Regions from separate parts of the Bacillus capparidis genome, predicted to be linked through region 2. Evidence: predicted binding sites of a transcription regulator. Region 2 holds the regulator's gene; each other region holds the start of a gene.
The links. The regulator Rex, encoded in region 2, represses fermentation and respiration genes when NADH is low (regulators of the CRP and FNR family bind a similar motif). The targets are predictions, from matches to a motif close to TTGTGAAATATTTCACAA.
Positions count from the first base shown of each region.

Region 1: a site for Rex is predicted at 5,029-5,046, ahead of JOC74_RS11235 (L-lactate dehydrogenase). Genes of this name have one in related genera too.
Region 3: a site for Rex is predicted at 4,547-4,564, ahead of nirB (nitrite reductase large subunit NirB). Genes of this name have one in related genera too.

Region 1 covers NZ_JAFDST010000002.1:828,074-838,387, forward strand. Annotated here, with positions in the region: gene JOC74_RS11205 (ABC transporter ATP-binding protein) at 1-1,126, opposite strand, end outside; gene yxzF (small protein YxzF) at 1,227-1,337, opposite strand; gene JOC74_RS11210 (DNA-3-methyladenine glycosylase) at 1,460-2,059, opposite strand; gene JOC74_RS11215 (GNAT family N-acetyltransferase) at 2,268-2,741, shown strand; gene JOC74_RS11220 (hypothetical protein) at 2,857-3,057, opposite strand; gene JOC74_RS11225 (DUF5345 family protein) at 3,054-3,377, opposite strand; gene sigY (RNA polymerase sigma factor SigY) at 3,377-3,907, opposite strand; gene JOC74_RS11235 (L-lactate dehydrogenase) at 4,037-4,999, opposite strand; gene JOC74_RS11240 (PTS sugar transporter) at 5,315-6,877, opposite strand; gene JOC74_RS11245 (helix-turn-helix domain-containing protein) at 7,088-8,395, shown strand; gene JOC74_RS11250 (M81 family metallopeptidase) at 8,412-9,872, shown strand; gene JOC74_RS11255 (N-acyl-D-amino-acid deacylase family protein) at 9,903-10,314, shown strand, end outside.
Region 2 covers NZ_JAFDST010000004.1:375,269-385,582, forward strand. Annotated here, with positions in the region: gene JOC74_RS17460 (hypothetical protein) at 1-173, opposite strand, end outside; gene JOC74_RS17465 (hypothetical protein) at 1,166-2,131, opposite strand; gene JOC74_RS17470 (DUF3995 domain-containing protein) at 2,236-2,700, opposite strand; gene groL (chaperonin GroEL) at 3,225-4,862, opposite strand; gene groES (co-chaperone GroES) at 4,908-5,192, opposite strand; gene JOC74_RS17485 (CPBP family intramembrane glutamic endopeptidase) at 5,434-6,147, shown strand; gene JOC74_RS17490 (DUF4305 domain-containing protein) at 6,144-6,335, shown strand; gene JOC74_RS17495 (redox-sensing transcriptional repressor Rex) at 6,400-7,050, opposite strand; gene moaC (cyclic pyranopterin monophosphate synthase MoaC) at 7,075-7,563, opposite strand; gene JOC74_RS17505 (ABC-F family ATP-binding cassette domain-containing protein) at 7,705-9,627, shown strand; gene tsaD (tRNA (adenosine(37)-N6)-threonylcarbamoyltransferase complex transferase subunit TsaD) at 10,060-10,314, opposite strand, start outside.
Region 3 covers NZ_JAFDST010000001.1:771,175-781,488, reverse strand. Annotated here, with positions in the region: gene JOC74_RS03795 (DUF3995 domain-containing protein) at 349-828, shown strand; gene JOC74_RS03790 (ketopantoate reductase family protein) at 903-1,826, shown strand; gene JOC74_RS03785 (hypothetical protein) at 1,889-2,119, shown strand; gene rfbD (dTDP-4-dehydrorhamnose reductase) at 2,347-3,228, shown strand; gene JOC74_RS03775 (nitrate/nitrite transporter) at 3,252-4,457, opposite strand; gene nirB (nitrite reductase large subunit NirB) at 4,639-6,966, shown strand; gene nasC (assimilatory nitrate reductase catalytic subunit NasC) at 6,993-9,128, shown strand; gene nirB (nitrite reductase large subunit NirB) at 9,311-10,314, shown strand, end outside.

The sequences.
Region 1 (10,314 bases), on a different contig from region 2:
TGATGGTTGTTTTTCCAGCTCCTGAAGGGCCGACAAACGCGATCGTCTCACCGACACGGATATTCATACTCAATCCGTTAAGCACTCGTTTGCTCTTGTCGTAGCCAAAGCTTACGTTGGCAAACTTAATATCCCCTTTTAACGAAGTAATTTCTATAGCGTCTTCGCGATTTTTCACATCTGGCTCTGAATCCATCAGCTCGATAAATCGTTTAAAGCCGGCCATTCCTTTCGGATAGAGCTCCATCAATGCACTGATTTTATCAATCGGCTTCAATAGCACATTCACGTAAAGGATAAACCCGACGAGCTCCCCGTAGCTCAAGTTTCCAGTATAGCTAAGCCAAGCTCCGTACACAAGGACAAGCAGCGTAATCAAGCGGGTCATAATGTAGATACCTGACAGCCCGATTGACATGGTTCGGTAGCCAAACAGCTTGGCCCGGCGGTAATTTTGATTATCCTTTACAAAACGGGTAACTTCATGTTTTTCATTCGTAAAGGATTGAACGACTCGTGCGCCAGACACACTGTCTTCCACTCGCGCATTGATGTCTGCGATATCGCTGTACATTTGTTTCCACGCCTTGTTCATTTTTAAATTACTGTAAATAATCAGCCAAATTAAAAACGGAACAACTAAAATGGAGGCTAACGCGAGCTGAACATTAATGCTCAACATGATACAAAAAGCGCCAATGAAGGTCATAATAGAAATAAACAGATCTTCCGGACCATGGTGGGCAAGCTCTCCGACGTCATTTAAATCATTGGTGATCCGGCTGATAATATGACCGGTCTTCGTATTATCAAAAAAACGAAAGGATTGCCGTTGGACATGGCTGAACAGTGCTTTTCGCATATCGGTCTCGATATTGATGCCGAGCTTGTGGCCTAAATAATTCACCACGTATTGAAGACCCGTACTTAGCAAATAAAGCAGCAGCAAACCAATGCTGACCCAAACAATGGCCGGCCAGTTTTCGCTTGGCAGAAGCTTGTCAATGAACCACTGAACCGTCAGCGGAAAAGCGAGCTCCAATAACGCAACGATAACGGCGCTGGTAAAATCGATAAAAAACAATTTTTTATGAGGGATATAATAAGTAAAAAAACGGCGGATCATGCTGCACTTCCTTTTTACAGAATATAATAGATCATATCATAATCTTGGAAGAATATGTTTTTAAATAAAAAAAACAGCTGAAGATTTTCAGCCGCTCTAGTTAATTAAAATTCGATCTTGTTTTCTTCTTTTTCCTCTCGTTGAGAATTTTTTTGACGACCGGATAAATAACCGGAGCCCACTTAATCACATTTCGGATGAATTTTTTCATTGATGACCGATCCTTTCCGTTCAAGGTAGTTTATCCCGAATTGTGCAGGATGAATTAGGGATACGTACTTCTTTTACTCTACCCTATCACTTTCATTTAAAAACCTGATACTAGTGTGCCATTTACCTTCTGGATACATACGTATTTCCAGTGATCCAATAGCGCCAAGGATAGTCGCGGGCTTCCCCCGTATTGTCGATGCCGATCCGAGGTCCGGAAGAGATATGGGTTGGTAGATAGCCTGCAGTAATATATACGGGCCACTCCGTGAAAAGTTTTCCGTAATCATCAGAAGTAATTCCAAGAGCCTTCGTCAGCTTTCCGGGCCCGTTTGTCCATTCTCGCGGTTGTCTCCCGGGCCTTCTAGTTTCCATCAAATCCAGTCCTTCATATGGTTCGACAGCACGGATTAAGATGGCTTCTGGTATATTAACGTCAGCAGAAACGACGTTGATAAGCGTATGGGTGTGCATCGTATACGTATAAACTCTTCCAGCTTCAGCAAACATCACTTCTGTCCGTTTTGTCCTCCGGTTGCCAAAGCTGTGTGCCGCACGATCATGGGGACCACGATAAGCTTCTGTTTCTACGATATATCCTGAACAAATACCTTCATCCGTTTCTTTTACTAGCAGACAGCCCAGCAGAGCCTTCGCCAGCTCCAATGTGGGCTTATTATAAAATTGTATCGGAAGAGGTTCATAGGCGGGTTTCTTACTCACAAATGGCACTCCTTTAATTGTTCTTTTTACCTGACTGCTATGCCCTGTGTCACAGATCATTATGTCCAATTTTCTCTTTTTTTTTGATAACCGTCTAATACTCTATTTTAACCCTTGTAGTGATAAACTTTCATTATCAACGAGAGACGTGGATAGCTGTTTAATTTCATCTCCCTATGTATTGATATTAAAAACGAGGAGGTTCATTATGCACATTCGTAACGTTCAATCTTCTGATTATTATATTATTTCCCCGTTAATCAACGATTGGTGGGGCGGCAGACAGATGTCTGATATGCTGCCAAAATTATTCTTCGATCATTTTCAGAATACTAGTTTTATCGCCGAAAAGAAAGGTGAAATCATCGGTTTCCTCATAGGGTTCTTGTCCCAATCGAGTCCCACAGAAGCCTACATTCACTTTGTCGGTGTTCATCCCGACTACCGAAAACAGCAAATCGGCAAGCAGTTATATGTTGAATTTTTTCGCGAAGTAAAGGAAAACGGCCGCTCAATCGTTCGCTGTATTACGTCACCAGTAAATAAGGCATCGATCGATTATCATACCAGGATGGGTTTTATAATTGAGAAAGGCGATAAAACGGTAGATGGAATTTCTGTCAAATCCAATTATGACGGACAAAATCACGATCGAGTGTTGTTTTTGAAGCAATTGGGGTAAAGTTCAAAATGATATCGGCGATTTTTTTATTTTATCGACGGAAATTCTAATATATCGATTATTCGACAAATTTCTTATAAAGAAAAACACCGGCAGCAGCTGCATGCCGGTATCCTTAGCTCTTTTTCCGGTAAGGGCGAACCACAAAAAAATAGTAAAAGATAGAAGGCCACGGAAATTGAATCAGTGCCCAAAGCCCCCAAAACCACGCATACGCCCCTTTTTTCTTCGCATCCAAAAACAGAAAAATGCTTTGTGTAAGTAAAATTGGCGCTACAAGCAGAATCGCAAGTATTACATGTTGATCATGTGTCAAAGCTTGGTCACCTCATCCTGCTTGCTCCTGCGTTTTTTTTCGGCTAGAAAAATGATCGGAATGAAAAAAAGCGCCAAGCCTTGAATCCATAGAAAAGCCGTTGTTACTTTCAAGCTAATTAATACGAGCATGGCAAGAACCAGAATCGCGGTGAGTAAAAATGCGACAATTTCACGTTTAAATGTTTTTTGTCGGCGGGCTTTATATTCTTGTAAGACATTCATCAGCTGATATTGCTCCGGAACCTCTACTTCCTGCATGTCTTCTAATTTGTTGAGCTCTGATTTAAATTGTTCTGTCCACTCTTTGCTTTCCTTCATTACGACCACTCCTTTCGAATCCGCTTCAACCCATGGTGAACACGGGTTTTTACCGTTCCTTCCTTCAGTCCGAGCATTTTCGCAATTTCCGGATAGGTAAAGCCGTAATAATGCCTCAGCAATATTGGCGTACGGACATCTGGATCGATTCCGGCAAACAACTCCAATATTTCCGTCCATTCCTCTCCATTAGCCGTTACCTTCCATTGTGCCTTTCGAATGACGTCTTCCTTTGCTTTTTCGTAACGTTTCTTCTCTCTTTTTTTCTTACGCTCTTGATCAATAAATAAGCGGGATGCGATAGAAATGAGCCAAGTAGAAAACTTTGAATTCACTTGAAAGCTTTGAAGGTGGACGTATGCCTTCAGCATAGTTTCCTGAATCAGATCCTCCGTCAGATCAGGCTGAAGGGTAAGCTTCATTACATATTTATATAAAAACATATAGTTGGATTGAAACAGCTTCGTAAAAGCCGAATCTTCCCCATTTTTTGCTCTCGCAACCAATTCTCTTTCTTCCGCCTGATCCAACCGGTGATACGCCCCCTTTTTGAGTATGCTCTACTTATATGACGAAAGATATCGGTTAATCGTTCATACAAAAAAACAAAGGAACCGATGTCCTTTGTCTATATTATCGTACCGCTATAAAAAATATCCTTAAGAAGTGACAGATTCAAAATGCGGGCTCAGAATTTCTTTCAAAACACGTGCACTATGCCGGAATTGTTCTTTTTCTTTCTCGTTTAAGTTCAATTCCATTACTTCTTTTACTCCTTCGCGATTGACGACAGCCGGTACACCAATATATATATTTTCTTCGCCATATTCCCCGTCAAGATAGGTGCTTACTGTTAATACACTGTTTTCATTAGATAGAATGGCCTTTGTAATTCTAGCCAAGCTCATCGCAACCCCATAATAGGTCGCGCCTTTTTTCTCAATGATTTCATAAGCCGCATTCTTTACTTTATCTACAATATTTTCTAAATCCGCTTGCTTATACTGCTCATGTCTCTCGAGTAAATCTCTGACAGGAATTCCGCCTACATAAGCGCTGCTCCATACCGGAAGCTCTGTATCTCCATGCTCACCGATAATTAAAGCATGCACATTTTGCGCGGCTGTGCCAAAGTATTCACTGAGCATAAAGCGGAATCTTGCTGTGTCCAGAGTTGTGCCGCTTCCGATCACTCTTTCTTTAGACATCCCGCTGAATTTCCATGTCGCATAAGTAAGGATATCAACAGGATTCGTAGCGACTAAAAAGATTCCGTCAAATCCGCTGGTCATTACCTCTGTTACAATACTTTTGAATATTTTCAAATTTTTATCGACTAATTCCAATCTTGTTTCACCAGGCTTCTGATTTGAACCGGCGCAAATGCATACGACATCGGCATCTTTGCAGTCTTCATAAGTTCCATACCACGTTTTTGTCGGATGTGGAGCGAATGCTTTTCCGTGGTTTAAATCAAGTGCGTCACCATACGCTTTGTCCTTATTCACGTCAATAATCACTAATTCGTCTGTAATTGCTTGGTTAATTAATGCAAAGGCGTAACTGCTGCCTACAAATCCAGCTCCAATTAATGCAACACGATTCACTTTTCTTCCTGCCATCATTCATCATTCCTTTTTGATGATTTGGTATGTGAAACATTTCACATTTATATTGTGCAATACTTCACAAACTTTTTCAAGTGTTTTCCGTCTATTTTTTTCAAGAAATAAACATTTTGTGAACACCCCTATGGTCGCAGGCGAAAAATTTCGATAAAGGACAGAAAAAAACGAAAAGTGGTCGCAATAATTTCAGCAACGGGCAGAAAAAACTTATGTAAGGTCACAAAAAACCCCGGTCAGGAAAGAAATCCAGTTAGCTACAAAAAAATGCTCCGGCAGAAACAGCAAGTCCCAACCGGAGCATGTATACTATTACGCTTTACTTTTCATCGAATACACTCGATTCACAACAAAAGTAATGACAAAAGCGGAAATTAGCGCAGCTGCCATCGCCAAAATCAAGCCTGTTACGTGATTGGTTAAAAGCGGCGCTGTAACTGAAGGAACGTAAGCTGTCGCACGGACTTGGAACAATCCGACGATCGCTCCACCGACTCCCCCGGATACTAGAGCTCCCGCAAAAACAAGCTTGTTGGAAAACATGAACGGATACGCAGATTCCACAAAGGTTCCAAATCCAACGTTAATCAAAAAGCCTGGAGCTGCCACTGCAGCTTCTCCCTTATCGCGCGGGCTGATAATATTGGCCAAGTTAATGCCTGCTGCCACCATGACTAAGCTAACCAAATCTACTGCTCCTAAAAAGCTGTTTCCCGTTTTCTCCATTTCAAGCAAAACGACGGGCAGAATCGCCGCATGATATATCCCGCCCAACATCGCCGGCCAAATAAGAAGCCCGGCCAGAAGCCCGGCCAGCAACGGATTGAAGGCGATCGCTTGCTCTATTACTTGTTTGATCAGATCCCCGGCAGCTAGAGCAACCGGGCCGATAAAGAAATAAACCAAGAGCCCCGATAGCAGCCCGGCAAACCCTCCTGCTGCGATGTTGACGGTTGTCATCGGAAACTTCCATTCCACGAATTTTCGAAACAAAAACTTAACCATAAGCCCGGCACAGATCCCGCCGATGATGCCTCCGATAATTCCCCCGTTCACAGAAAGAACCCCTGCGACTACGCCTGCTACGATCGAGACTTCATCCAGCTCGGAAACCTGCTTTGCAGCAATAACAGAAAGAATAACAGGCAATGCGCCGATCAAAGTTTCAAACACTTTGTCAAAAGCGGACAAGCCAGGAATTTGGCTTAAGGCCAAAATAATCGCCATCGCAATAAATCCCGGGAGCCCCGCCATCATGATTCCGCGAATATTGATATTTTTCAAGCCAGTACCCTTTGATGATCCATTCACTTGAGATGCATTTCCGAGAACAGGACGATAACTCAACCCCCAGTGCTTGCTTAACGAGGTGACAAAGGATACGGCTCTCGTTCGATTTGTCGTTCCAGTCGTACCTGATGTGGCAATAACCTTACCGCCTGATGAGCTAATAAGCGCCATTGACGTGCCTCCGGTCCCTACAATCGGAATTTGCTTCTCGCTTGCCGCCTTTATCGCAAGTGAATTAGCTCCCTTTGGATCAGCACTCATACAAATTAACGCGTCAATCGTTCCCGCCAGAATTTCTTGTTCTATTTTTCTATCAATAATGGATGCTTCGTGATTAACGTCATTCAGCGTTCCTTCCATTTGTTTTTCAACTTCCCAGAATTGATTCAGGTGCCAAAGCCCGGCTTTTGTCGCAGCTTTTGCTGAATCCATAGATTCTGCTGCTTCTACAAATTGCACAGCAGAAATCTCCAGCCCGGCTGCTTTACATTGCGATTCTATTTCTTGAAGGAGGAGTTTTGGCTGTTTCCCGCCCAAATTAAACAAGTTCCCTCCGCTGCTGCCAATGATTGCTACACGCTTCATGAAGTCTCTTTCCCTTCGTTCGATAGTTTCTATCATTTTAACATACTACCATGATAAAGCGAGAAAGAGTTTTTTGTTTTCTATTTTTATGAGGGTCAGTGTAAATAGATTTAAGGTCTATTTACGGACATTGATTTTAATTCCAGTACCCAGTTATTATTAAGCAAAGCAGAAAATTCAGAATTGATTAAAAATTAAGGAGATAAAACCATGCCTCTAACTATCTTGGTAATCGGTCCACAAGATACAGTCTCTCTTATTTTAAATATTGGACATACCTATCCTGAATTAACATTGATTCCCGCTTCATATACGACAGAAAAAGAGACATTAACGATTCTAGATAGGCATAAAAACAATGCCGATATCATTTTATTTGCAGGGCTCATCCCTTACCAGATAGTGAAACAGGAACTTAATGGATTCACAAAACCAATGGTTTATGTTCCTGTTACAGGTACCACATTATATCGGGTTCTTTTCAAAATGATTAATGAAACCGGACGTAATCTTATGAATAATACTCCTCGAATCAGCATTGACACACTAGAAAAAAATGATGTTCAAGAATCTCTTGATGAACTTGAAATTAACGTGGCTGAATTGTTTGTTAAAGACTTTAATATAAGAGAGGGAACTGAACAGCTCGTATACTTTCACTATAATCTCTGGATCAAACAAGCAATAGATGTTGCTATCACTTGCGTAAGATCTGTATATGACAGGTTAATAGAACTTGGTGTTCCTGCTTTTCAAGTCGTCCCAACCAGATCCTCCATTTATTCAAGCTTAGAACAAGTGCTTTTAGAAGGGAAAACCCTTGAACAGGCTAACACCCAACTCGCGATAGGCATTATAAGATTCAGCAATTTATCAGACCGGCTTACCGCTTACGATAAACAAAGAAAACGTGTTGTACTGCAAAATATTCTTATTGATTTTGGTGAAAAAGCTCAAGCGTTACTCGACTGGTCGAACCGTGAAGAGATGCGGTTCGTAACTACTAGAGGAGCCATGGAAGAGGCTACAAATCATTTCTCTCATATTAGTCTTCTAAATGACATTGCCGTCAAAACAGGGATTCAAGCATGTTTAGGTATTGGATTTGGCCGAACAGCAAACGAAGGAGAGATAAAAGCCAGAGAAGCTTTAAACAAAGCAAAATTAAATATGGGCAGTTGTTACGCTGCAGATATCGATGGAACGATCCATGGACCAATTGGAGAATTTTTTCATCTTGAATACTCGATTAGAAGTGATAACCCGCGAAAAGTTTCTCTGGCTAAAAAAGCAAGATTGAGCGTAGCAACTATTAATAAGCTTCTTTCTTATTGCAGCAGCATTGGGAACACAAGTATCACAGCGCTAGAATTATCAAACGGCCTCGGCATTACAGTAAGAAGTGCAAGAAGAATTCTATCTATTCTTGAAAAAAACGAACTCGCTAAAGTAGTAGGTGAGGAGCAGCCTATTAACCGAGGAAGACCCCGTCAATTGTACAGAATTAATTTAGCATAGAAAAGGAGGTGAGTTAATGAGGGTTGCTATTGGGCAGTTAGTACATGAAACAAACACATTTTCAACAATAAAAACTACAATAGAACTATTTAAGCTATGGGAGTGGGATATTGGAGCCGATCTTATAAAAAAGCACAAGGGTGTCAACGATTTTCTGGGTGGGATGATCGATAAAGGTGAAGAACTCAAAGTTGAACTCATACCAACTTTTAGTGCCTTTACTGTGCCATCTGGAATCATTACAAAAGAAACCTATCTTGCGGCAAAAGATAACTTGCTGAAATCGCTGGAAAAAGCAGGTCCGATTGATGCTGTATGTTTCTATTTGCATGGAGCAGGTGTAGCTGAGGAGACGGAGGATATAGAAGGAGACCTTGTAGCAGCCATTAGAGAACTAGTTGGAGAAAAGACTCCAATAGTCGTAAATTTAGACCTTCATGCAAACGTAACAGACAAAATGATAAAAGCTGCAAATCTTTATATCGGGAACAATTTATATCCCCATACAGATTCATATGAAAGAGGAATGGAAGCCATGGACCTTGCTTTTCAGCTTGTTCAAGGAACAGTAAAGGTGTCTGCTGCTTACAAAAAGCTTCCGTTAATGATCCCTACATCTACTACGTATCTATCTCCTGTAAAGGAATTAAATGACCTTTGCCGTACATTTGAAGACCTTCCTGATGTAATCGATTGTACATTTTACCATGGATTTCCATATTCAGATTTTGCTGAAAATGGCGCAAGTGTAATTGTTACAACCAATAACAATGTCGAGCTTGCTAGAAAACTTTGTGAGGAGATAGTTAAAAACATTTGGGAGGCAAGAGAACGTTTTTTCAAAACCTATTACAGTCCGAAAGAAGCTATTCAGTATGCCATGTCAAGGAATGATTTTCCGATTGTAATTAATGAAGCATCTGACAATCCTGGCGCCGGAACTTCTGGAGACGGAACATGTTTATTAAAGGCTATGCTGGAGGCAAATGTACCTGGAACTTGTTTTGGCTTTATTTATGATCCTGAAGCAGCATTTGCCGCACACAAAGCAGGGGCAGGCAGTACTATTTCTATTAAACTTGGTGGCAAAACCGATTCCTTTCATGGAAGCCCTCTCTCTGTTACAGCCTATGTAAAATGCTTGACAGATGGATCTTTTCACCAAACCTCTCCCATGTGGAAGGGCAGTAAAGTAAATCTTGGAAAGTCGGCTCGTTTACAAATTGGAAATGTCGATGTGATTGTCACCTCTATTCGCTCGCAAACATTTGACGATCAGGTGTTCTTGTTACATGGAATTGATGTAACTACCTATAAGGCTGTTGCCCTAAAATCAAGCCATCATTTCCGTGCAGCTTTTCAAACCATTGCCAAAGAAATCATTACCGTTGATTCGCCTGGTTTAAGCACCTCTGACTTGAGTACATTTCAGTTTAAAAACATTAAAGAATCTATCTATCCATTGCACTTAGCGTGAAATTTTGTAACCTGAGAAAGGAATGATATTTTGCTAGATACTGTAATAAAAAACGGCAGGGTAGTTGATGGAAGCGGCAATCCATGGTTTAAAGCAGATATTGGTATAAAAGGTGAAATCATTAAAAAAATCGGCGACCTTACAAGCATTGAATCAAGGAAGAGCATTGATGCAGGAGGAAATATTATTTCTCCCGGTTTTATTGATCCACACGTCCATTCAGATTTATTGTGCACTATTCCTGACATTCACAAAATAAAAGTATTGCAGGGTGTAACTACAGAGCTGTTTGGTCAGGATGGCATTTCGGTTGCCCCTGTTTCTGAAGTAACCAAGCCTATCTGGCAAAAGCAGTTGAGCGGACTTAATGGGGATATTGGTGATTGGAATTGGTTAAGTATTGATGAGTATTTATCATTTTTGGAAAACTCAGATATAATCG
Region 2 (10,314 bases):
GAAGAGTTTGCTGTTTTAGAAGCCTTTTCCTCATTGTTTATTTGGTTAGCAGCTTCTTCTCCCCCACCTTGCTTGCTCGCTTCGATTCTTTGATTGGTTAGATAAAAATAGACCCCTGTACCCGTTACCACTATGATGCTTAAACAAAGTAATGTAATTAAAAACACCTTCAATAAGTCCATCTCCTCTGTTTCCTAGTAAATTATTACATAACACAACCTATTATAACAATGAAATTCCATTTTCTGAATAATAGGATATAGAATAATAAATGACGTAAAAATGGATTATCGTAGATACAAAATGAAAAAAAGCTTCCCACAAGTTTCATTGAACTTATGAGAAGCTTCTTACTTTCATTTTAAAAAACCGGCAAACCGGCATCGGAAACATCATCTAGGACCTTGCTTTACCTTTTGTAGGCCAAAAGTTGCTGTAACGTGTGAATGTAACATCTAAAAAATCTTTTTAGAAATACTCCGTGGTTAAGGTTTAATTGTTCGTACCTTCAATTATCCACCAAGTTCTAATCGAGATCATTCCTTCTACTCGTTAATGAATAGACCTCAGGGTTCAGTGCTGAATCGAGATATTGCTTATTACTAAGTAATTTTCCTATTATATTTTTATTTTCTCTGACTGATTGATCTTTTTTTATAGTCTCCGTTTATAGCAGTCTGTTCAGAAAAATTATAATATAAACTTATATATTTTAAGTTCTTTTATAAAAGTTAGGCAAATGTTGGGCAAAAGGGGAACCCCCCCTCCTCCCCTCTAAAACCTTGGTATATCAAGGTTTATAGAGAAGAGATTACATCATGCCGCCCATGTAATGTGCAGTTTTATAGGTTCATATCTTCTTGTAGTAACCCCTTAGTTGCAACCTTGCATATAAAACTCCTTTTTAACTTTCAGGATAAAATTTTACTACTTTTTATACAAAGGATGGGCAAAATCATTTCGCTTAAAAACTGACGAATTAGATCATGAGTGGAAACTGTTAATCTTGCACACGCTGGAAATCGAAATAACGCCGGATGAAATTAGAGAGTTTTTTTAAAAATATAAAATAAAAAAGCTTAAATAAAAAGAAGGCTAACCTCTAATCATTTATTAAAGTTATTAGCAATTTGATCGAACATTATTCTAAAGCGTGTAATCAATTTCAGTTGGACTCATCTCGAAGGGCTCGACGGCGTTCGTGCAGCACCAGCAGGATAATCATCCCCATTATTACACCTAAGACGATGCCGGCCTGGGTGGTCAACAACCATGCCAATGGGTACTCTGGGGAGGGTGGCGCATCGAGTCGAACTGAAGATAAGGCGGAATAGAGGTTGTTGGAGAACAACGCTCCCGATGAAATCCATGCCGCTGCCATAGGGGGTAGAAACCACCTCGACCCACGGCGGGATGCTATCACCAGTATGCCCCACGCACCAGCAAAGGACCACACGCCTGTACTCAATGACATCAGGTGCCACCACACATCGCGTTCACCCATGGTTGCCGGATCGATGCCGAAAGAGCCGCCAACGGCCCAAAACACCTTGATGATACCGAGCAGAATGCAGCCGGCAAAGACGATCCTAGCCAAGATGATCTGCAGTTGTCGAGTATTGCCCGGCAACTCCTTGTAGTCGGTTATACCACTCAGCGCCTCTGGCCAACGTGCCTTTGCATACCCCGTTAATGCAAGCGGCAGGAAGATGCCGATCCCGAAAAGTGAGATCATGACAAAAATCTGCTCGTATACCCAGAAGTCGGCGGCACCTGCCTCTTGATCCCGGATCATAGCTGCAGGGCCCAGAACCGGTGCAATCAACAGCATGGGAACGAGCAAACCGGTACCAACCCAAATGGGTAGAGCAACCAACCACGCAGGTAGCCGCTCCCCCCACGGCCTGCAGAACGCCATTGCCAGAAGGATACCAATCGCAGCGAGAACGGCGGTTACTGCGTTTATAATGCGCCAGCTGGAGTCACCCATTTGCTCAGTTGGAAGGAAGAGACCGAAAGTCCATACGATTTTGATCAGCAGATAAGGTGTTACTGCTATTACGGCACCATAACCGCAGATTCTACGCAACCACATCAATCTTGAGGCCTGCCTCTCAGCACTATTTGTCATCTTCTCATCTCCTCTACAAGTTCTAACTCACTTTGTTTCATACTTTTACCGCTTTTAAACCTTTCTTGTACAACTTTCAAGTACTTATATTTCCTAGACTCATATTAGTGCCTTGCATAATGTGCAGCAATGCCGAGTGAAATGCCCCATACAAGAAACAGTCCATACCAAACATACCCCCATGCTGCCATTGGGTTCGCGTCTTGTGCAGCAAATGCGGGAGTTGATTGGACTCTGCCGATCGCAAACTGAAATTGAAGGACAAAATAGCTAAAGCCCCATACAGAAAGTCCGATCGAACCGATCCAAGCAGGGACAACCAACAACCATCTTGGAATCCGGTTACCCCAAGACTTTGAAAAGGCAAGCGCAAACATGGCTGCGAGAACAGAGAGACCTCCCATTACCCAAAAACCGATCGCCTGAGCCCAGAAATCATTTGGAGCTCTATCGAAGTCTCCAGGAAAAGCTAGTGGCACCCCTAATCCCCACCAAAAGTGCGGGAGAGCATATAATAAGGCTGATATGCAGGCTGAATATCCAGCCCAATTCATTCGTTTAACATTCATAATAAAATCACCTCAAAACCATTGTACTCAGCAAAAGGAAAGTCGAGGTGACCTCGAGTTTAAATCTAGTTTAAGTTTTGATATAAGAAAAGCAGAAGTATGCCTGGTTTCACAGATGCGGGTTTGATCATCCTAAAGATGTTTACACCACGTATTTCATTGGTGTAACTTTGAAATAAAGTTTGATTAAAAATATCCCACAAATCCTCATTCTACGGCAAAAGAAAATATCCATTTTGAAAAAAGATTTTATCAAGACCTAAATTAAAAAAATAAATAAATTAAAGGACATTACATATTTTATATGACTAATATGTAATGTCCTTTCTTATTCCCCTGGATCGACTTATCTCCACCAAAGAGAAAAGTTAAAAAAAGAAGCTTCCGACAAGATCAATTCTCTTACCGAAAGCTTCATTTTTTAACGTTTTTTATAAAAGTTGGGCAAATGATGGGCAGAAGGGGATTTCCACCCCTTCAACCGCCTCCAAAACCTTGATATATCAAGGTTATTAGAGGGAAGTTTACATCATGCCGCCCATTCCACCCATGCCGCCCATGTCAGGCATTCCGCCGCCAGCGCCGCCGCCTTCTTCAGGCTTATCAGCGACAACTGCTTCGGTAGTTAGGAACATAGCTGCTACAGAAGCTGCGTTTTGAAGTGCGTAGCGAGTTACTTTTGTAGGGTCAACGATACCAGCTTCGATCATGTTTACCCACTCATCGCTTGCAGCATTGTAGCCTATGCCGATTGCTTCTTTTTTCAAGCGCTCAACGATTACAGAACCTTCAAGGCCAGCGTTGTGTGCGATTTGGCGGATTGGCTCTTCTAGTGCGCGAAGAACAATGTTCACACCTGTTTGAACGTCGCCTTCTCCTTCGATAGCAGAAACTTTGCTGTATACGTTCACTAGCGCTGTTCCACCACCGGATACGATTCCTTCTTCTACTGCAGCGCGAGTAGAGTTCAAGGCATCCTCGATGCGAAGTTTACGCTCTTTTAATTCTGTTTCAGTTGCTGCGCCAACTTTGATGACAGCTACACCGCCAGCAAGTTTAGCTAAGCGCTCTTGAAGCTTTTCTTTATCGAATTCAGAAGTAGTTTCTTCTACTTGTGCACGGATTTGGTTTACGCGTGATGCGATATTTGCAGAATCGCCGGCTCCTTCAACAACTGTCGTGTTTTCTTTCGTTACAACAACTTTTGAAGCGCGTCCCAATTGACCGATTTCTGCAGATTTCAAATCAAGGCCAAGATCTTCTGTGATTACATCTCCGCCTGTAAGAACAGCGATGTCTTCAAGCATAGCTTTACGGCGGTCACCGAAGCCTGGAGCTTTAACAGCTACCGCATTGAAAGTTCCGCGAAGTTTGTTTAATACTAATGTAGCAAGAGCTTCACCTTCAATGTCTTCAGCAATCAATAATAGCGGCTTGCCTTGTTGAACAACCTGCTCAAGCACAGGAAGGATCTCTTGAATGTTAGTGATTTTTTTGTCAGTGATCAAGATGTAAGGATCGTCAAGAACCGCTTCCATCTTATCAGAGTCAGTAACCATGTAAGGAGATGCGTATCCGCGGTCGAATTGCATTCCTTCAACCACTTCAAGTTCAGTTGTGAAGCCTTTAGATTCTTCGATCGTAATAACGCCGTCGTTTCCAACGCGCTCCATCGCTTCTGCAATCAAGCTTCCTACTTCTTCGTCAGCGGCAGAAATAGCAGCAACCTGAGCAATAGATTCTTTTCCTTCGATTGGTTTAGAGATTTCTTTTAGATTTTCAACAGCAACAGCAACAGCTTTTTCAATCCCTTTGCGAACGCCGACAGGGTTAGCGCCAGCTGTTACGTTTTTAAGACCTTCACGAATCATAGCTTGAGCTAGAACTGTAGCAGTCGTTGTACCGTCACCAGCTACATCGTTTGTTTTACTAGCAACTTCGGCTACTAGCTTCGCACCCATGTTTTCAAATGCGTCTTCCAGCTCGATTTCTTTTGCAATCGTTACACCGTCATTTGTAATTAAAGGTGAACCGAATTTTTTCTCAAGAACGACATTGCGTCCTTTCGGTCCTAACGTTACTTTTACAGCATCAGCAAGTGCATCTACACCGCGAAGCATGGCACGGCGAGCTTCTTCGCTAAATTTAATATCTTTTGCCATCGTTTCGAAACCTCCTCATAATTTTAAAAATACGTTATTTATTTCTTAACCGATAACAGCTAAAATGTCGCTTTCGCGTAAAATTAAGTATTCAGTGCCTTCATATTTTACTTCAGTTCCGGCATATTTTGAGAAGATAATACGGTCTCCTGTTTTTACTTCTAATGCAACGCGCTCTCCGCTTTCTAACACGCGACCTGAACCAGCAGCAACAATTTTACCTTCCTGCGGCTTTTCTTTTGCGGAATCAGGCAAAACAATCCCGCTTGCAGTTTTTTCTTCAGATTCAACGAGTTCGATGACAACGCGATCACCTAATGGCTTTAACAATGAAACAACCTCCTCAATATAGTAAGTATGTAGTATTAGCACTCAACACTAATGAGTGCTAACACAGTTAATATAATATAGAAACTCTCAAGCAATTTCAAGTATAATGATTAAATTTTTTTCACGCTTACATGTATCGACAGTTTTCTTCGGAAACCCTTTGTAACCGAATATTTTCACTGTTTATGATACAATAATATGAAGTTCCACCCGACCTATTTAGAAAAGGAGTTCCGAGTCTTTGAATAAACAATATTGGTTCATCATTCTCACATACGTCTTGATGCATCTTTCATCAATTATTGGTTTGCCTCTTCTTTTTGCAATGGGCTATGAGCAAACTGAAGCAGCGGGCATCTGGACCATTTCCAGCTTTACAATCTGCCTGATCGTCGTTTTATTGATTTTGCGAACAGCACCCAAAACAACGCTTCGCAATAAATCGAAGGCATCGGTCGGTGCATCAATCGGATGGGCGATTGGCGGTATTTTTCTTGCATATTTCTCGCAGATCATAGCCGCTACCATCGAAATGTATATTTTTAGAATTGATCCGGGTTCTGAAAATACTGAGGCCATTTTAGCGCTTATTAAATCACTTCCATTAGTAATCGTTGTTTCCTCTATTTTCGGCCCGATTTTAGAAGAAATTATTTTCAGGAAAATTATCTTCGGCTCGCTGTATAAAAAAATGAACTTTTTCTTTGCTGGTTTAATCAGTTCGGTTATTTTTGCGGTCGTGCACATGGATTTCACCCATATTCTTCTTTATACTGCTATGGGGTTTGCCTTTGCCTTTTTATATGTAAGGACAAAACGGATAATAGTGCCGATTATCGCCCATATTTCGATGAACACGTTTGTCGTGATACTTCAGCTCAATTATGATCGCATACTCGAATTGCAAAAAGAGCTCGAGAAAATGCAGTTGATCATAGGTGGTTTCTTTTCATGAGAAGTCCTGCAGCATGGGGTGCCATCTATCTAATTGTAGGAATCATATTCATCTACTTTGCGGCTGTATCTCCTGAAAACATGTGGTCCTTCCACAGCTTCCTACTCATGATACTAGCCGCTTATAATATCTACACGGCTATAAAAATGTTTGCATTTTCGAACCAGCTCAGAAAAGCAAAGAAATAGAAAAAGACGTCTCGCTCATGAGACGTCTTTTTCTATTTTCCGGACTGCCGAAATGACAACAATCTTAAACCATTTTTTCTTCTGTGGAATAATGCTTTAAGAAATAAACCAATGATTGAAGCTCTACTGCCAAGTCTATATGATGAATGCGAATGTGTCCCGGCACATTCAAACGGGCCGGTGTGAAATTAAGAATTCCCTTGATACCCAATTTAACTAGACGATCGGTTATCGATTGAGCAGCTTGCGCTGGTACAGTTAAAATCGCAACGGGAATGTCAGCCGGAAAACGGCTCTCAAGCTCATCTAAATCATAGACGGGCACTCCGCCTACATCTGTACCTATTTTGTTTTCACTGATATCAAAAGCCATCGAAATTTTCGTATTATTGTTTTTGATAAAATTATAATGAAGAAAAGCAGTACCCAAATTTCCTACTCCGATTAAGGCTACGCTCGTCATTTCATCCTGATTCAGCGTTTTGCTGAAAAAAGAAAGCAGGTAATTGACGTTATACCCATAGCCTTTTTTGCCGAGCGCTCCAAAATATGAGAAGTCCCGGCGAATCGTCGCTGAATCTACTTTTACTGCATCACTAAGCTCTGCTGAAGATACTCGCTGCTTCCCAGAGGCATGCAAATTTTTTAAAAAACGATAATACAGCGGCAGACGCTTTGCTGTCGCTTGGGGAATTTTTGATTGATCCATATTCATTTGCGATCCTCCATCGTTGATTCTCTAGATTTTACCCCTTGAAAAATCGCCGCTCTTCCCTCCTGTTTTTTTCATTAGATAGGTTGGGCCAATAATCATCCCCTTGTCTATCGCCTTACACATATCATAGACGGTGAGAGCGCAAACGGACGCGGAAGTTAGCGCTTCCATTTCTACCCCCGTACTTCCCTTTGTTTTTACCATTGCTTGAATCATTAATTCATGATTCTCTTCGTCATTGCTCCAGCTAAAAGAGATGTCTACTCCTTTTAAGGGAATCGGATGACACATGGGAATAATAGTCGACGTTTGTTTTGCGGCCATAATGCCGGCAATTTGTGCTACGGAAAGGACATCTCCTTTTCCAATTTCCTGCCTGACGATTTTATCATATACTTCCTGATTCATTTGAACGCTTGATACTGCGATCGCCGTACGGACAGAATCGCTTTTCTCGCTAATATCGACCATCTTGGCTCTGCCTTGGTCATTAAAATGAGTGAATTTATTCATAGTAAAACTCTCCTTAAAAAGATCATACACTATTTTCTTCAATCTGTCTTTTTTTCTGGATAGTTTCTTTGATCTTATTGCCGTATTGTTTGCCGCTCTTTGCACAATAAGCTACACTAAAACTAACAGAGGTGAATCATCATGATTGTATTACAAGTCAACCAATTATATAAATCGTTCGGAGCAGAACCAATTCTATCCAATATCAAACTGGAGGTTAAATCCTCAGACCGTATAGCGATCGTCGGAAGGAACGGAGCAGGAAAATCCACCTTGCTAAAAATTATCGCAGGTCAGCTTGGATATGAAAAGGGAGAAATTATTAAACCAAAGGATTTATCTCTCGGCTACCTGGCTCAGCATACCGATCTTCAATCGGAACGAACGCTGCAAGAAGAATTGCTGTCCGTTTTCAGCCATCTTCAGGACATGGAAAAAGAAATGCGGTCTCTTGAAGAAAGAATGGCATCGGTTCAGCCTCAAGAGTTAGATCAGCTTATGAAAACCTACGACCGGCTGCAGCATGATTTTAAAGAACGGGGCGGCTACCAGTATGAAGCGGATGTCAGGTCCGTCTTGCACGGCTTAGGCTTTGCTGATTTTGATCAGGGAACAAAGATACAAAGCTTAAGCGGGGGTCAAAAAACCCGGCTTAAGCTTGGAAAGCTCTTGCTAAGCAGTCCGGATCTATTAATTCTTGATGAGCCGACCAACCACTTGGATATCGATACATTAACATGGCTTGAGCATTACTTGCAATCTTACAACGGAGCGATACTGATTGTTTCCCATGACCGCTACTTTCTGGATAAAGTCGTAACTCAGGTTTACGAGCTCTCACGTACAGAAAGCAAAAAATATAATGGAAATTACAGCTCCTATTTGAAGCAAAAAGCGGAAGATCTGGAAAGAAACATGAAGATCTATGAAAAACAGCAAACAGAAATTTCTCAGCTAAAGGATTTTGTCGAGCGAAACATTGCCCGCGCGTCAACAACAAAAAGAGCACAAAGCAGAAGAAAGCAGCTTGAAAAAATGGAAGTGCTGAATAAACCGCTTGGTGATGAAAAATCCGCTTCTTTTCGGTTTGAAATCACCCGGCAGAGCGGAAGCCAAGTCATCAGTGCAGAGGAGTTAACGATCGGCTATTCGGGTAAACCTCCGGTTCTCGAGGATATCTCCTTTCAAGTAACCAGAGGAGAAAGCGTAGCACTTGTCGGTCCGAATGGAATCGGAAAATCCACCCTTCTTAAAACCCTCATGCAAACGATCTCTCCCACTACCGGCCATATTCAAATAGGCACTAATGTTAGTATTGGGTACTATGATCAGGAACAAGCAAGGCTGAATTCTTCCAAAACGGTCCTGCATGAATTATGGGACGATTATCCTGGAGTCAATGAAAAAGAGATACGGACATGTTTAGGTAATTTTTTATTCTCCGGTGATGATGTACTAAAAAATGTGCAGTCGTTAAGCGGAGGTGAAAAAGCCAGACTTGCATTGGCCAAGCTCATGATGCAAAAGGCAAATTTTCTTATCCTTGACGAGCCGACAAACCATCTCGACCTCGACAGCAAAGAGATTCTGGAAAATGCTCTTATTGAATATCCCGGTACGATCCTGTTTGTTTCTCACGATCGATATTTTATTAATCGAATTGCTTCCAAAGTATTTGAGCTGTCACCAAAAAACGTGGAAGAATACTTAGGCGATTACGATTACTATATTGAGAAAAAAGCAAACCAGTTGGAGCTGGAACGCTTGGCTGAAGAAGGAGCAAATAAACAGCAAACCCCCCCCTCATCAGAAGCTAAACGAAGCTATGAAGATGAAAAGGAATTGAAAAAAAAGAAGCGCCAGCGCGAACGCAGAATAGCCGAAATTGAAGAACGGATCACAGAGCTGGAAGAGCTGATAGATATGAACAACCACAGACTTACTGATCCTGAAGTATATCAAGATCATGAACAGGTTCAGGACATTGACGCCGGTACAGAAAAAATGAATCTTGAACTGGAAGCCCTGCTTGCAGAATGGGAAAGCTTATCTTCAGAAGAATAAATGCACAGCTCCGCAGACGAATGCGGAGCTGTTTTTATCCACAGGTTAAATCCTTTGTTCACAAGATAAAATAGATGTTACCCACATAATCCACTATCTTGATAATATTTATCCACAAAACCACCATAGATTGAAGTACTGTTTTTCAATAAAGAAAGCGATTTTATTCACACCTGTTAATTAGTGTGGATAACTGTGTGTAAAAAGTTTTGGTTGAAAAGTCCGACAAATGGGATTAGTGCTGTTAATGAAGGACGTGGAGCACTCGTGCAATACATGCGTGCACTCGTAGTAAAGGGGGCTTCTGTTCAATTATCCCTGACATTTGTTCAATTACTCCCAAGTTCTGTCCAATTATATTTAAGATCTGTTCAATTTCTCCCGTAATCTCATTGTTTCAGAACAAAAAAGCCCCATCCATTTGATGAGACTTTAAAAAGCTGTTAACGGCAGACCTGGTTGTCCGTTCATATCCAGTTGTCCCCGTGATCCCTTCTCAAACGCCACTGTCCCTGCGGCTGCGATCATTGCCGCATTATCGGTACATAAAGACAGCGGAGGGATGACAAGTTCAATTGATTCATTGTTGCGGAAGGCTTGCTCAAGCGACTGCCTTAATCCTTGATTTGCCGCTACTCCTCCTGCAAGTAGGATTTGTTTTACTTCATACTCTTTTGCCGCTCGTTC
Region 3 (10,314 bases), on a different contig from region 2:
CATTTGTTTCATCCAAAAGTACTGTTCCCGATACTCACTAATCACCGGCATGAATGATTCTCCTGTTGTTAAAGTTCCTTAATCCTTCCTGACCAGGAAGGATTTTTTCTTGAATAATAGAGGGTTTTAATCATAAGATTTCAGAAAACACTTTAGATCTTCTTTCTCCTTTCCTTCATTACTGTAGGATAAATTTTTCTTAAAGGAGGAAATATTCCAAAAAATTCACAGAGTTAAACACACCAATTTAACTATAATAGTATTATGTAAACAAACTCATTTTCATAGCTTTGTCAAATTAGCTCTGTTATTATGAAAACTACTAAAACAGAAGTAAAGGATGCTGGCATGACGAAAAATAAAAATTGGCCAATTATTGCCGGAGCTATCTGGTCATTCGTTTTTGCAATAATGAGCTTTTACTGGGCACTTGGGGGAATGATCGGTGTAGAGTCGCTTGGAGGAAAAATCTATCAGCTTGCTCTTGAAAGAAACCCGCAATTTATTCTGCTGGTTTGGATCACGGGCTTCATCAAGGTGATAGGAGGAGTTTTCCTTTTGCTTATGCTAATGAATCGATTACCCGATTTTATTAAGAAATCATTGTACTGGATTTCGATTGTCGCAGGTATCTTTCTGTTTTTATATGGTGCTGCCAATTTCACGACCGTAGGTATGGCAAAATGGGGTTTACTCGAAATGGGACAACAAAGCCAAATTGGCGGTTTTATTTTTGGGAGCCCTTTTGGATGCTTGGTGGAATTCTTTATTTTATTGCAGGCAGGAGGGCAAGTAAAGAGTTTTCTGCTCGTTATTCATCCTAAATAATTTGAGCAGACCTCCGTCTAAATCTTGATGGTGTTACTAATTATTACATTCATTTTGAAAGGAGGTAAAAGTGAATGAGAATCTTAGTCGTAGGAGCAGGTGCAACTGGCGGATATCTGGGAGCGCGGTTAGCGGAAGCCGGAACTGACGTTACTTTTCTTGTGAGAGAGAAGAGAAAGAAACGCTTGAGCGAAACACAATTGAAGGTATCAAGTGTAAAAGGGGATGTGTCAATTGTCCCCAAAATGGTCGTTCGTGAAGAGCAGTCCCCCTTTGATGTAATTTTCATCACTTCCAAGGCTTATTCTTTGGACCAAGTTATTCATGATATTAAGCCATTTACATATTCTGAAACGTTGATTGTGCCTTTTTTAAACGGATTTGCCCATTATGAAAAACTATTTAAAACCTTTTCACAAGAACAAGTACTCGGTGGTCTTTGTTTCATCGAATCCACCTTAAATCACGAAGGCCATATTCTACATACCAGCCAGGCCCATAGATTTGTTTTTGGGGAATGGAATGGTAAGCGTACAAATCGAATAGAATCACTTGAGAAAGAGTTTGACGGTATAAATGCCGAAATTGTATCAAGTAATCAAATAATGAAGGAAGTTTGGCATAAATATTTGTTTATTGCAGCACTGTCCGGTATTACAACACTATTTAAACAGCCGATCGGACCGATTTTAAAGCTTGAAACCGGCAGGAACACGACGATCCAGGTTATACGTGAAATCGTGTCCGTAATGAGAGCCATTCAAGCACCGCTGTCTGAAAGCATTGAGTCCGATACGTTTAGCCAGATGCAAAACATGCACGAGGAAATGAAATCGTCCATGCTTCGAGATATGGAAAAGGGAAGCGTGATTGAAGATGATCATCTTCACGGATACTTGATCAAAAAAGGAGCTGAGCATGGCTTTAAAGTCCCAGTACTTGAAACCATTTATACGAATTTGAAGCTTTATTCGATGAACCATAATAATATTATGTAAACTAAAGATATGTTTTATTTTCCCGAGGAAAGGGAAAATTGTAATGAGTAAGGAGGATTTCAATGAATTATTCGAAAAGTCCGGGAATTGCAGCGGTATTAAGCTTTTTTTACACAGGTTTGGGCCAAATATATAATGGTCAAATTGCCAAAGGTATTTTATTTATCATTATCCATTGTATTAACATCGGGCTCATGTTTTTGCTTATTGGTTTTATCACGACACCTATTTTTTGGATATATGGTATGTATGACGCATATAAAACAGCTGAAAAATATAACAAGTCCATATAAAACGACTGAGCTTTTAATTGGTTGATCTCCACTTAGACTATCTAATGTAGCGTGGGTGCCAATTATACGGAAGAACCGATTTTGCAGAAATCGGTTTTTTACTGTTACAGGATGGGTTACTGGTGATTAATCTCCTTACTTTGTCATATCTCGTCTTTAAAAATAATAATCATGTGATAGCAGAAAAATAGGGGAGAGTTCAAAATGACTTTTAAGGATCACGTACGATGAAGTTTTTGATCACTGGTGCAAATGGACAGCTGGGCAATGAGTTAATAGAAACAATTAAAAAAGATAATAAACATTCAGTCATCGGATATGGGAAGCAGCAGCTCGATATAACTGACAGTAACCGATTAAAAGAAGTTCTTCAACTTGAAAAGCCTGACTGCATCATAAATGCTGCAGCTTTTACTAATATGGATCTCTGTGAAAAAGAACAAGAGCTGGCTATACTCAGTAACGGGCTTGGCCCTTACAATCTTGCTGCTGAAGCAAAAAAAAGAGGCATTAAGCTTTTCCATATTTCTTCCGGCTATGTGTACAGCGGTGAAAAGTTTCCTCCATATTTTGAGGAAGACCCGACAGATCCAAAAACAATTTTCGGCAAAAGTAAAAAACTAGGGGAAGAGCTTGCATTGCAGGAAAATAAAGAAATAACGATTATTCGGACGTCTTGGCTGTTTGGTCATTTCGGAGAAAATTTTGTCAAATCAACATACGACTTATCTCTTAGTTCAAAAGAAATTTTCACCATCAATGATCAATATGGCTGCCCAACCTATGCAAAGGATTTAGCGTTTGCGCTGCTTAAACTGCTGCAGCATCCTCCGGGAATCTATCACGTGGTCAATTCCGGCAGCTGTACCTGGTTTGAATTTGCAGAAGAAATCATCCGCATAATCGGAGCGGATACAAAAGTTATCCCTATTTCAAGCGAGCAATACGGATTCAAAACACGCCGGCCGAAGTATACATTATTAAGTTTAGAAAAGATCAGAAAAAAAGGGATCTTGATGAGACATTGGCGAGAAGCATTGCGGGATTATGCAAAACGTGAGTTTGATGATAGAGATAAACAAAATGAAAGGAAAAAAGCTAGTGTTTAAGTTAACACTAGCTTTTTGAAAGTTTAGACTTTTACGGACGCATTTTTTGAAGAAAACGTTTTTCTCCATGACACTTGCGCAATGAATAATACGAGTAATGCACCAATACCGATCAATGAGTAGACCATAAATCCTGATGCATACGTTCCGGAAATTTGCTTTAGCGTCCCAAGGATATTAGGGATGAAAAATCCTCCGACTCCTCCGGCTGCCCCTACAATACCAGTTATTACGCCGATTTCTTCTTGAAACCTTTGAGGGACAAGCTGAAAAACAGCTCCGTTCCCCATTCCGAGAAACAGCATACCTGCAAAAAGCAAAGTTATTACCGCAGGTAAAGGAGGAAGCAGGCTTACGCCAAACATGCATATTGCGACACCAATAAACAATACGAAAAGGAGACGCACACCGCCGATTTTATCAGCAATTAATCCGCCGACCGGCCGGAATAAGCTGCCTGCTATGACACAAAGTGTTACGAAATCACCAGCAGAAACTTTAGATAAATTGTATTGGTCGACAAAAAAGATACTTAAAAAACTAGTTAAACCAACAAAACCTCCGAATGTGACTCCATAAAGCAAGCAAAAATACCAAGTATCTTTAAATTTTAATACATCAAGATACGCAGTCAAAGGCTTTGCAGGCGGCTGGGAAGGGGCGTCTTTTGCAATTATCACATACGTAATAAAAACGATTAAAAGTGGTATAAGGGCTAGTCCCATGACACCATTCCATCCGATTTGCTCTGCAATACGCGGTCCAAAAAGTGTGGCGAATACGGTTCCGCTATTTCCTGCTCCTGCAATTCCCATCGCTAATCCTTGTAATTCAGGAGGATACCATCTGCTTGCCATTGGCAGGGCGGCAGAAAAACTTGCTCCTGCAACTCCTAATAAAATTCCAATGCAATAAAGTTCAGTTAATGTGTTACCGAATAACCATCCCCACAATAGCGGGATCATAGTAACGAGCATACCGCCAATCGCTGTTTTTTTAGGCCCTATCCGATCAGTTAACACTCCAACGATTAGACGAAAGAATGAACCAGATAGGATCGGTATAGCTACGATCAAGCCTTTTTGTGATGGCGAAAGTCCAAAATCATTCGTAATGTATACCCCAAGTGCACCAAGCATAACCCAAATCATAAAGCTGACATCAAAGTATAAAAAAGATGCAAGCAATGAGGGAGCGTGGCCGCTTTTTCTCAAACCTGATAATTTCATGAACAACTCTCCTTCTAAAAAAACAAATGTATTTGTTAGTTAGTTAGTTTACCTATCACGGAACTTTATGTCCTCTTCCTTGTCAGGAAATATGACACAGTTCACCTATTTTTCTTCATTCTGTGTCATAATCAAAGTTGTGGATGAGCTTCCATTTTTCAAAGGCAATGGAGGGATTCAATTGAATAAGCAAAGACTAATCGTAGTAGGAAACGGAATGGCAGCGGTGCAGTGCATTCAGGAAATCGTTGAATGCAATCCAAGCCATTTTGAGATTTTCGTATTTGGAAGTGAACCATACCCTGGCTATAATCGAATATTATTATCATCTGTACTCCAGGGAAGCAAGTCATTCGATGATATCTCTTTAAATTATCTGGAATGGTATGAAGAACACGGAATACAACTATTTACAGGTGAAACAGTTGTCAAAATAGACCCTGAGAGAAAACGAATCGTTACGAATAAAGAAAAACAATTCCTGTATGACAAACTAATTATAGCAACAGGCTCTGTTCCAAACAGAATCCCTATTCCGGGGAATGATAAAGAAGGCGTTTTGGCATTCAGGACGATTGAGGATTGCCAGAAAATGATTGAAATTTCACAAAGATACAAACATGCAGCAGTCATCGGTGGGGGCTTATTAGGGCTTGAAGCAGCGCGAGGATTGATGAACCTGGGCATGACTGTGAATGTTATTCATAAATCCGAATATTTAATGGAGCGGCAGCTTGACAAGCGGGCATCTAAAATGCTGCAAAATGAGTTGGAAAATCAGGGAATGAATTTTTTATTAAACAAAGAAACTAGTGAAATCATTGGTGAAAACCATGTAGAAGGATTGCGATTTAAAGACGGATCAGATATAGAAGCTGATTTAATCGTTATGGCAGCAGGTGTCAGGCCTAATGTTCAGTTAGCGGCTGAAAGCGGAATTCATGTAAATCGTGCAATCTTGGTGAATGATTACATGGAAACAAGCCAAAAAGATGTCTATGCCGTCGGTGAATGTACAGAGCATAAAGGGGTCGTTTACGGCCTTGTAAAACCGCTATATGAGCAGGGAAAAGTACTTGCCAAGCATGTTTGCGGTTTACCTGTGAAGGGATACCCAGGATCTGTTCTCTCTACTCATTTAAAAGTATCAGGGATTGATGTATTTTCTGCGGGCCTGCTTGATGAAAGTGAAACAGCAAAAGAAAGAGCCTATTATGACGAAATCGATGGTGTCTATAAAAAAATGATCTTTCAAGATAATAAGCTGGTAGGTGCCGTTTTATTTGGAGATACGAAAGATGGAATGAAATATTTGGATTTGATCGTGAAAAAGAAGGATCTATCAGATGAGGAAAAATCAATGCTATTTCAATCATCTGATGGCAGTGCGGTCGATACTTTGGAGAATTCAGATATTATTTGCAACTGCAATGCAGTTTCAAAGGGAATGATTATTGAGGCCGTTCTAAAAGAAGGTCTAGAAACAATTGAAGAAGTGAAAGCATGCACAAAGGCTTCAGGGTCGTGCGGAGGATGCCGGCCATTGGTGGGAGAGCTTCTATCTTATATTAAAAGCGATAATTTCAATGAAGAAATTGAGCATAATCCAATGTGTGCGTGCACCTCTTTAACAGAGGAAGAAGTGGTATTTGAAATGCAAATGAGGGGCGTTACAACTGTTCAAGAAGTTATGAATGAGCTTGGATGGGAAAATAACGAGGGCTGCTCATTATGCCGTCCAGCACTGAATTATTACTTGGGAATGATTCATCCAGATTTAAGTAAGGGCACATACACAAATGCAATTCTTCAAGAAAACGGGACCTATTCCATTACGCCGCAGCTTTACGGCGGCTTAACATCGGCGGAAGAGCTTCGGAAAATCGCGGATGTTGCCCAAAAATACAACATATCGAATATTGAGATCACGAGTGAACAACGAATCAATCTTGGCGGCATCAAAAAAGAGGATCTGCAAAGCATTTGCAGCGAACTGGATGTAGCGATTTCTTCTGCGAATGGACACATCATTCAGACTGTAAAGACAAGTGCCGGGGAAACGTCCTGCAAATGTGAAAAGCTGCATGCTCAGAATCTTGCAATCAAACTGGAAAGGCGCCTGAATTCCCTTACTACACCAAATCGTTTAAAAATCGCGGTCTCCTCCTGTCCCCTTGATTGTGCAAGCGCAATGATTGAGGATATCGGAATTATATACATTGACAGGGGATGGGAAATTTACGCGGGTGGCAGCAAAACCGAATTGAAGAAAGGCAAATTGCTTAGTGTTGCTTCAACCGAAGACGAAGCAATCGATTTGATAAGAGGAACAATCCAGTATTATCGTGAAACGGCAAATTATTTAGAGTCTGTATGGCAATGGCTTGATCGAGCCGGACTTATCCACATAAGAGAAGTGCTGTTTTCGAAAGAATTGCTTCACCAATTGCTGTCAAGACAGGGTGAAGATATAGCAAGACTTCGTAAGACAGAGAGAAGTTACTCGTAAAATTACTAATTAAAGGGTGACAATCCATGACTGAGATGTTATTAAAATACTTCCGCACGAAGCTTCAAGAGGTACAAAGGGAAAGAATCTATGATTCTCAATGTCCGTATTGCAGTATGCAATGCAAGATGCAGCTGATCGAACAAACCGGAATCTCTAGAAAGTCCTATGTAACAGTCGGAAAAGATAACCCGACATCAGAAGGCAGACTATGTATAAAAGGCATGAATGCGCATCAGCATGCGCTTCATCAGGAAAGAATCAAATATCCTTTGTTAAAAGTGGATGGTGAATTTGTCCGAATTTCATGGAAGCAAGCGCTGCAGCATATAAAAGAAAAATTCACTGCTATTCAAGCTGAAAGCGGCCATGATGCCATTTCTATATTCGGAAGCGCATCGATTACGAATGAAGAAGCCTATTTATTAGGGAAATTTGCCCGTGTCGGGTTAAAAACAAAATACATCGACTATAATGGCCGATTTTGCATGTCAGCAGCAGCTTCTGCAGCCGCTCAAACATTCGGAATGGACAGAGGCTTGACGAATAGTCTGCAGGAAATACCGAATGTTCGCTGTATCATCCTATCTGGCACAAATATCGCAGAGTGTCAGCCTACGATCATGCCTTACTTTGAGAAAGCGAAAGAAAATGGCGCTTATATCATTGCCATCGATCCGAGAGAAACGGCCACAACCAAAATAGCTGACCTGCATTTAAAAGTCAGACCGGGAATGGATGCAGCTTTAGCTAACGGGCTGTTAAAGGTGATTTTTGAAGAAAACTATGTAGATGAAGCATTTATTAAAGCACGATCTAAAGGATTTGACGAAGTGAAGGCACATATTTCGTCTTTAGATTGGGATGAAATTGTTGACATGAGCGGTGTACCGATTGAGCAGATTCGCAAAGCAGCAATTATGTTTGGCAAAGAAGAGAGCGGCATGATTTTTACTGCAAGGGGAGTGGAGCAGCAAACAAACGGCTCGATTACCGTTCGCAACTTCCTGAATATTCTCATCGCTACCGGCAAAATCGGCAAACCGAATTGCGGGTACGGGGCAATTACAGGTCAAGGTAATGGCCAGGGAGCTAGAGAGCATGGACAAAAAGCGGACCAGCTTCCAGGATACCGCTTGATTGAAAATGAAGAACACAGGGAGCATATCGCAAGAGTGTGGGGAATTAATAAAGAGGATCTCCCGAGAAAAGGTGTTTCCGCATACGAGATGATGGAAAAAGTCCACAACGGGGAAATCAAGGCGATGCTGCTAATGTGTTCGAATCCAGTTGTGTCAGCTCCTAACGCAAATTTTATTAAAGAAGCAATAGAAAAGCTATCTTTCTTTGTAGCTGTTGATCTATTTATTTCAGAAACGGCAAAGTTAGCCGATTTAATATTGCCTGCCTCCTCATATCTGGAGGATGAAGGGACGATGACCAATCTGGAAGGAAGAGTCACTTTACGGGAAGCGAGTATGCCTACTCCAGGAGAAGCAAAGCATGACTGGCAAATTATTTGTGATATTGCGCACGTACTTGGCAAAGGAGACTATTTTTCCTATTCGTCTGCTGAAGAGATCTTTAATGAACTAAGGGAAGCTTCGCGCGGCGGCATTGCTGATTATTATGGGATGACGTATGACCGTCTCAGAAAGGAAGGCGGGATTTTGTGGCCGTGTCCTGACACCGCCCATCCAGGGACGACGAGATTATTTGAAGAAGCATTTCCCCGCCCGGATGGAAAAGCGGAAATGGTTGCTGTCTCAAATCATTCAGAAGTTCCGAAAGAAATGCCAGATGAAAGATATCCGTTATATCTAACTTCAGGAAGAATCATGTCTCATTACCAAACTGGGGTACAAACAAGAAAAAGCTCGGCGCTCGCTGCAAGAAATTTTGAATCGTTTATGGAAATCCATCCGGAAACAGCAGCTAAATATCGGATTCAAGACAATATGTTAACAAAAATTGAGTCGGCAAAAGGAAGTATTATTGTCCGAAGCAAATGGTCAAATACGATTCGAAAAGATACCGTATTTGTGCCGTTTCATTGGTCTGATATACAAAATGTCAATCTACTAGTATCAGATCAGCTGGACCCAACTTGTAAAATGCCTGGATTTAAAGTATGCGCAGTAAAAGTAAGCCCCAAAGCCTAAGTAATTGACGATAGAGATGGTCATCAGTTTTTTTGCTAGATATGCTAACATAAAATTTCAATAAAGCGTCGAAACCTTGTTAGATAATATCCCTAAAAAATCAACATTTATGTCTTATTGTGATATATTTTACAAAAACCTAAGTTGCATACCAAGTAGACTTTCTAAAGGAGGCGCATCAATTGAGAAAGAAAAAGTTAGTTCTAGTTGGAAATGGCATGGCAGGTATTCGCGCAATTGAAGAGGTTTTAACAGGTTCAAAGGATGAGTTTGAGATTACGATATTTGGAAGTGAGAAGCATCCAAATTACAATAGAATTTTGTTATCGAAAGTTTTACAAGGAGATACGGACATAACTGACATCACATTAAACGACTGGGATTGGTACGAACAAAATCGTATTCAACTGTATACCGGTGAAACAGTGATCAAGGTTGATTCAGAGAAAAAAGAAGTACTTACGGATGCCGGAAGGACAGAAGCTTATGATGAGTTAATTCTTGCCACTGGATCGCTGCCTTTTATCCTGCCGATTCAAGGAGCGGATAAACAAGGGGTGACGGCCTTTCGAGACATTCAGGATACTGATGAAATGCTCGAAGCCTCCAAAACTTATAAAAAAGCTGCAGTGATTGGCGGCGGATTGTTAGGGCTGGAAGCGGCAAGAGGACTTTTAAATTTAGGCATGGAAGTCACCGTCATTCACAATTCTTCCTTTTTAATGAATCGCCAACTGGATGCAACGGCAGGAAGACTTTTACAAAGTGAATTAGAAAAACAAGGGATGAAATTCTTGATGGAAAAAGATACGAAAGCCGTTCTTGGAGGTGATCGGGCAGAAGGCCTATCATTTAAAGACGGCACTTCCATCCAAGCCGATTTAGTCGTTATGGCTGTAGGGATTCGTCCGAACTGTCATTTGGCAAAAGAAAGCGGCATTTCCACTAATCGCGGTGTGATTGTCAATGATTTCATGCAAACTGACCTTCCTAATATATATGCAGTTGGAGAATGTGTAGAGCATGACGGCAACACTTACGGACTCGTTGCACCTTTATATGAACAGGCGAAAGTTTTAGCAAATTTTATCTGCGGTAATGAAACAAAACCTTATCGCGGATCCGTTGTTTCAACGCAACTGAAGGTTTCTGGTGTTGAAGTATTTTCTGCTGGTGACTTTTTAGA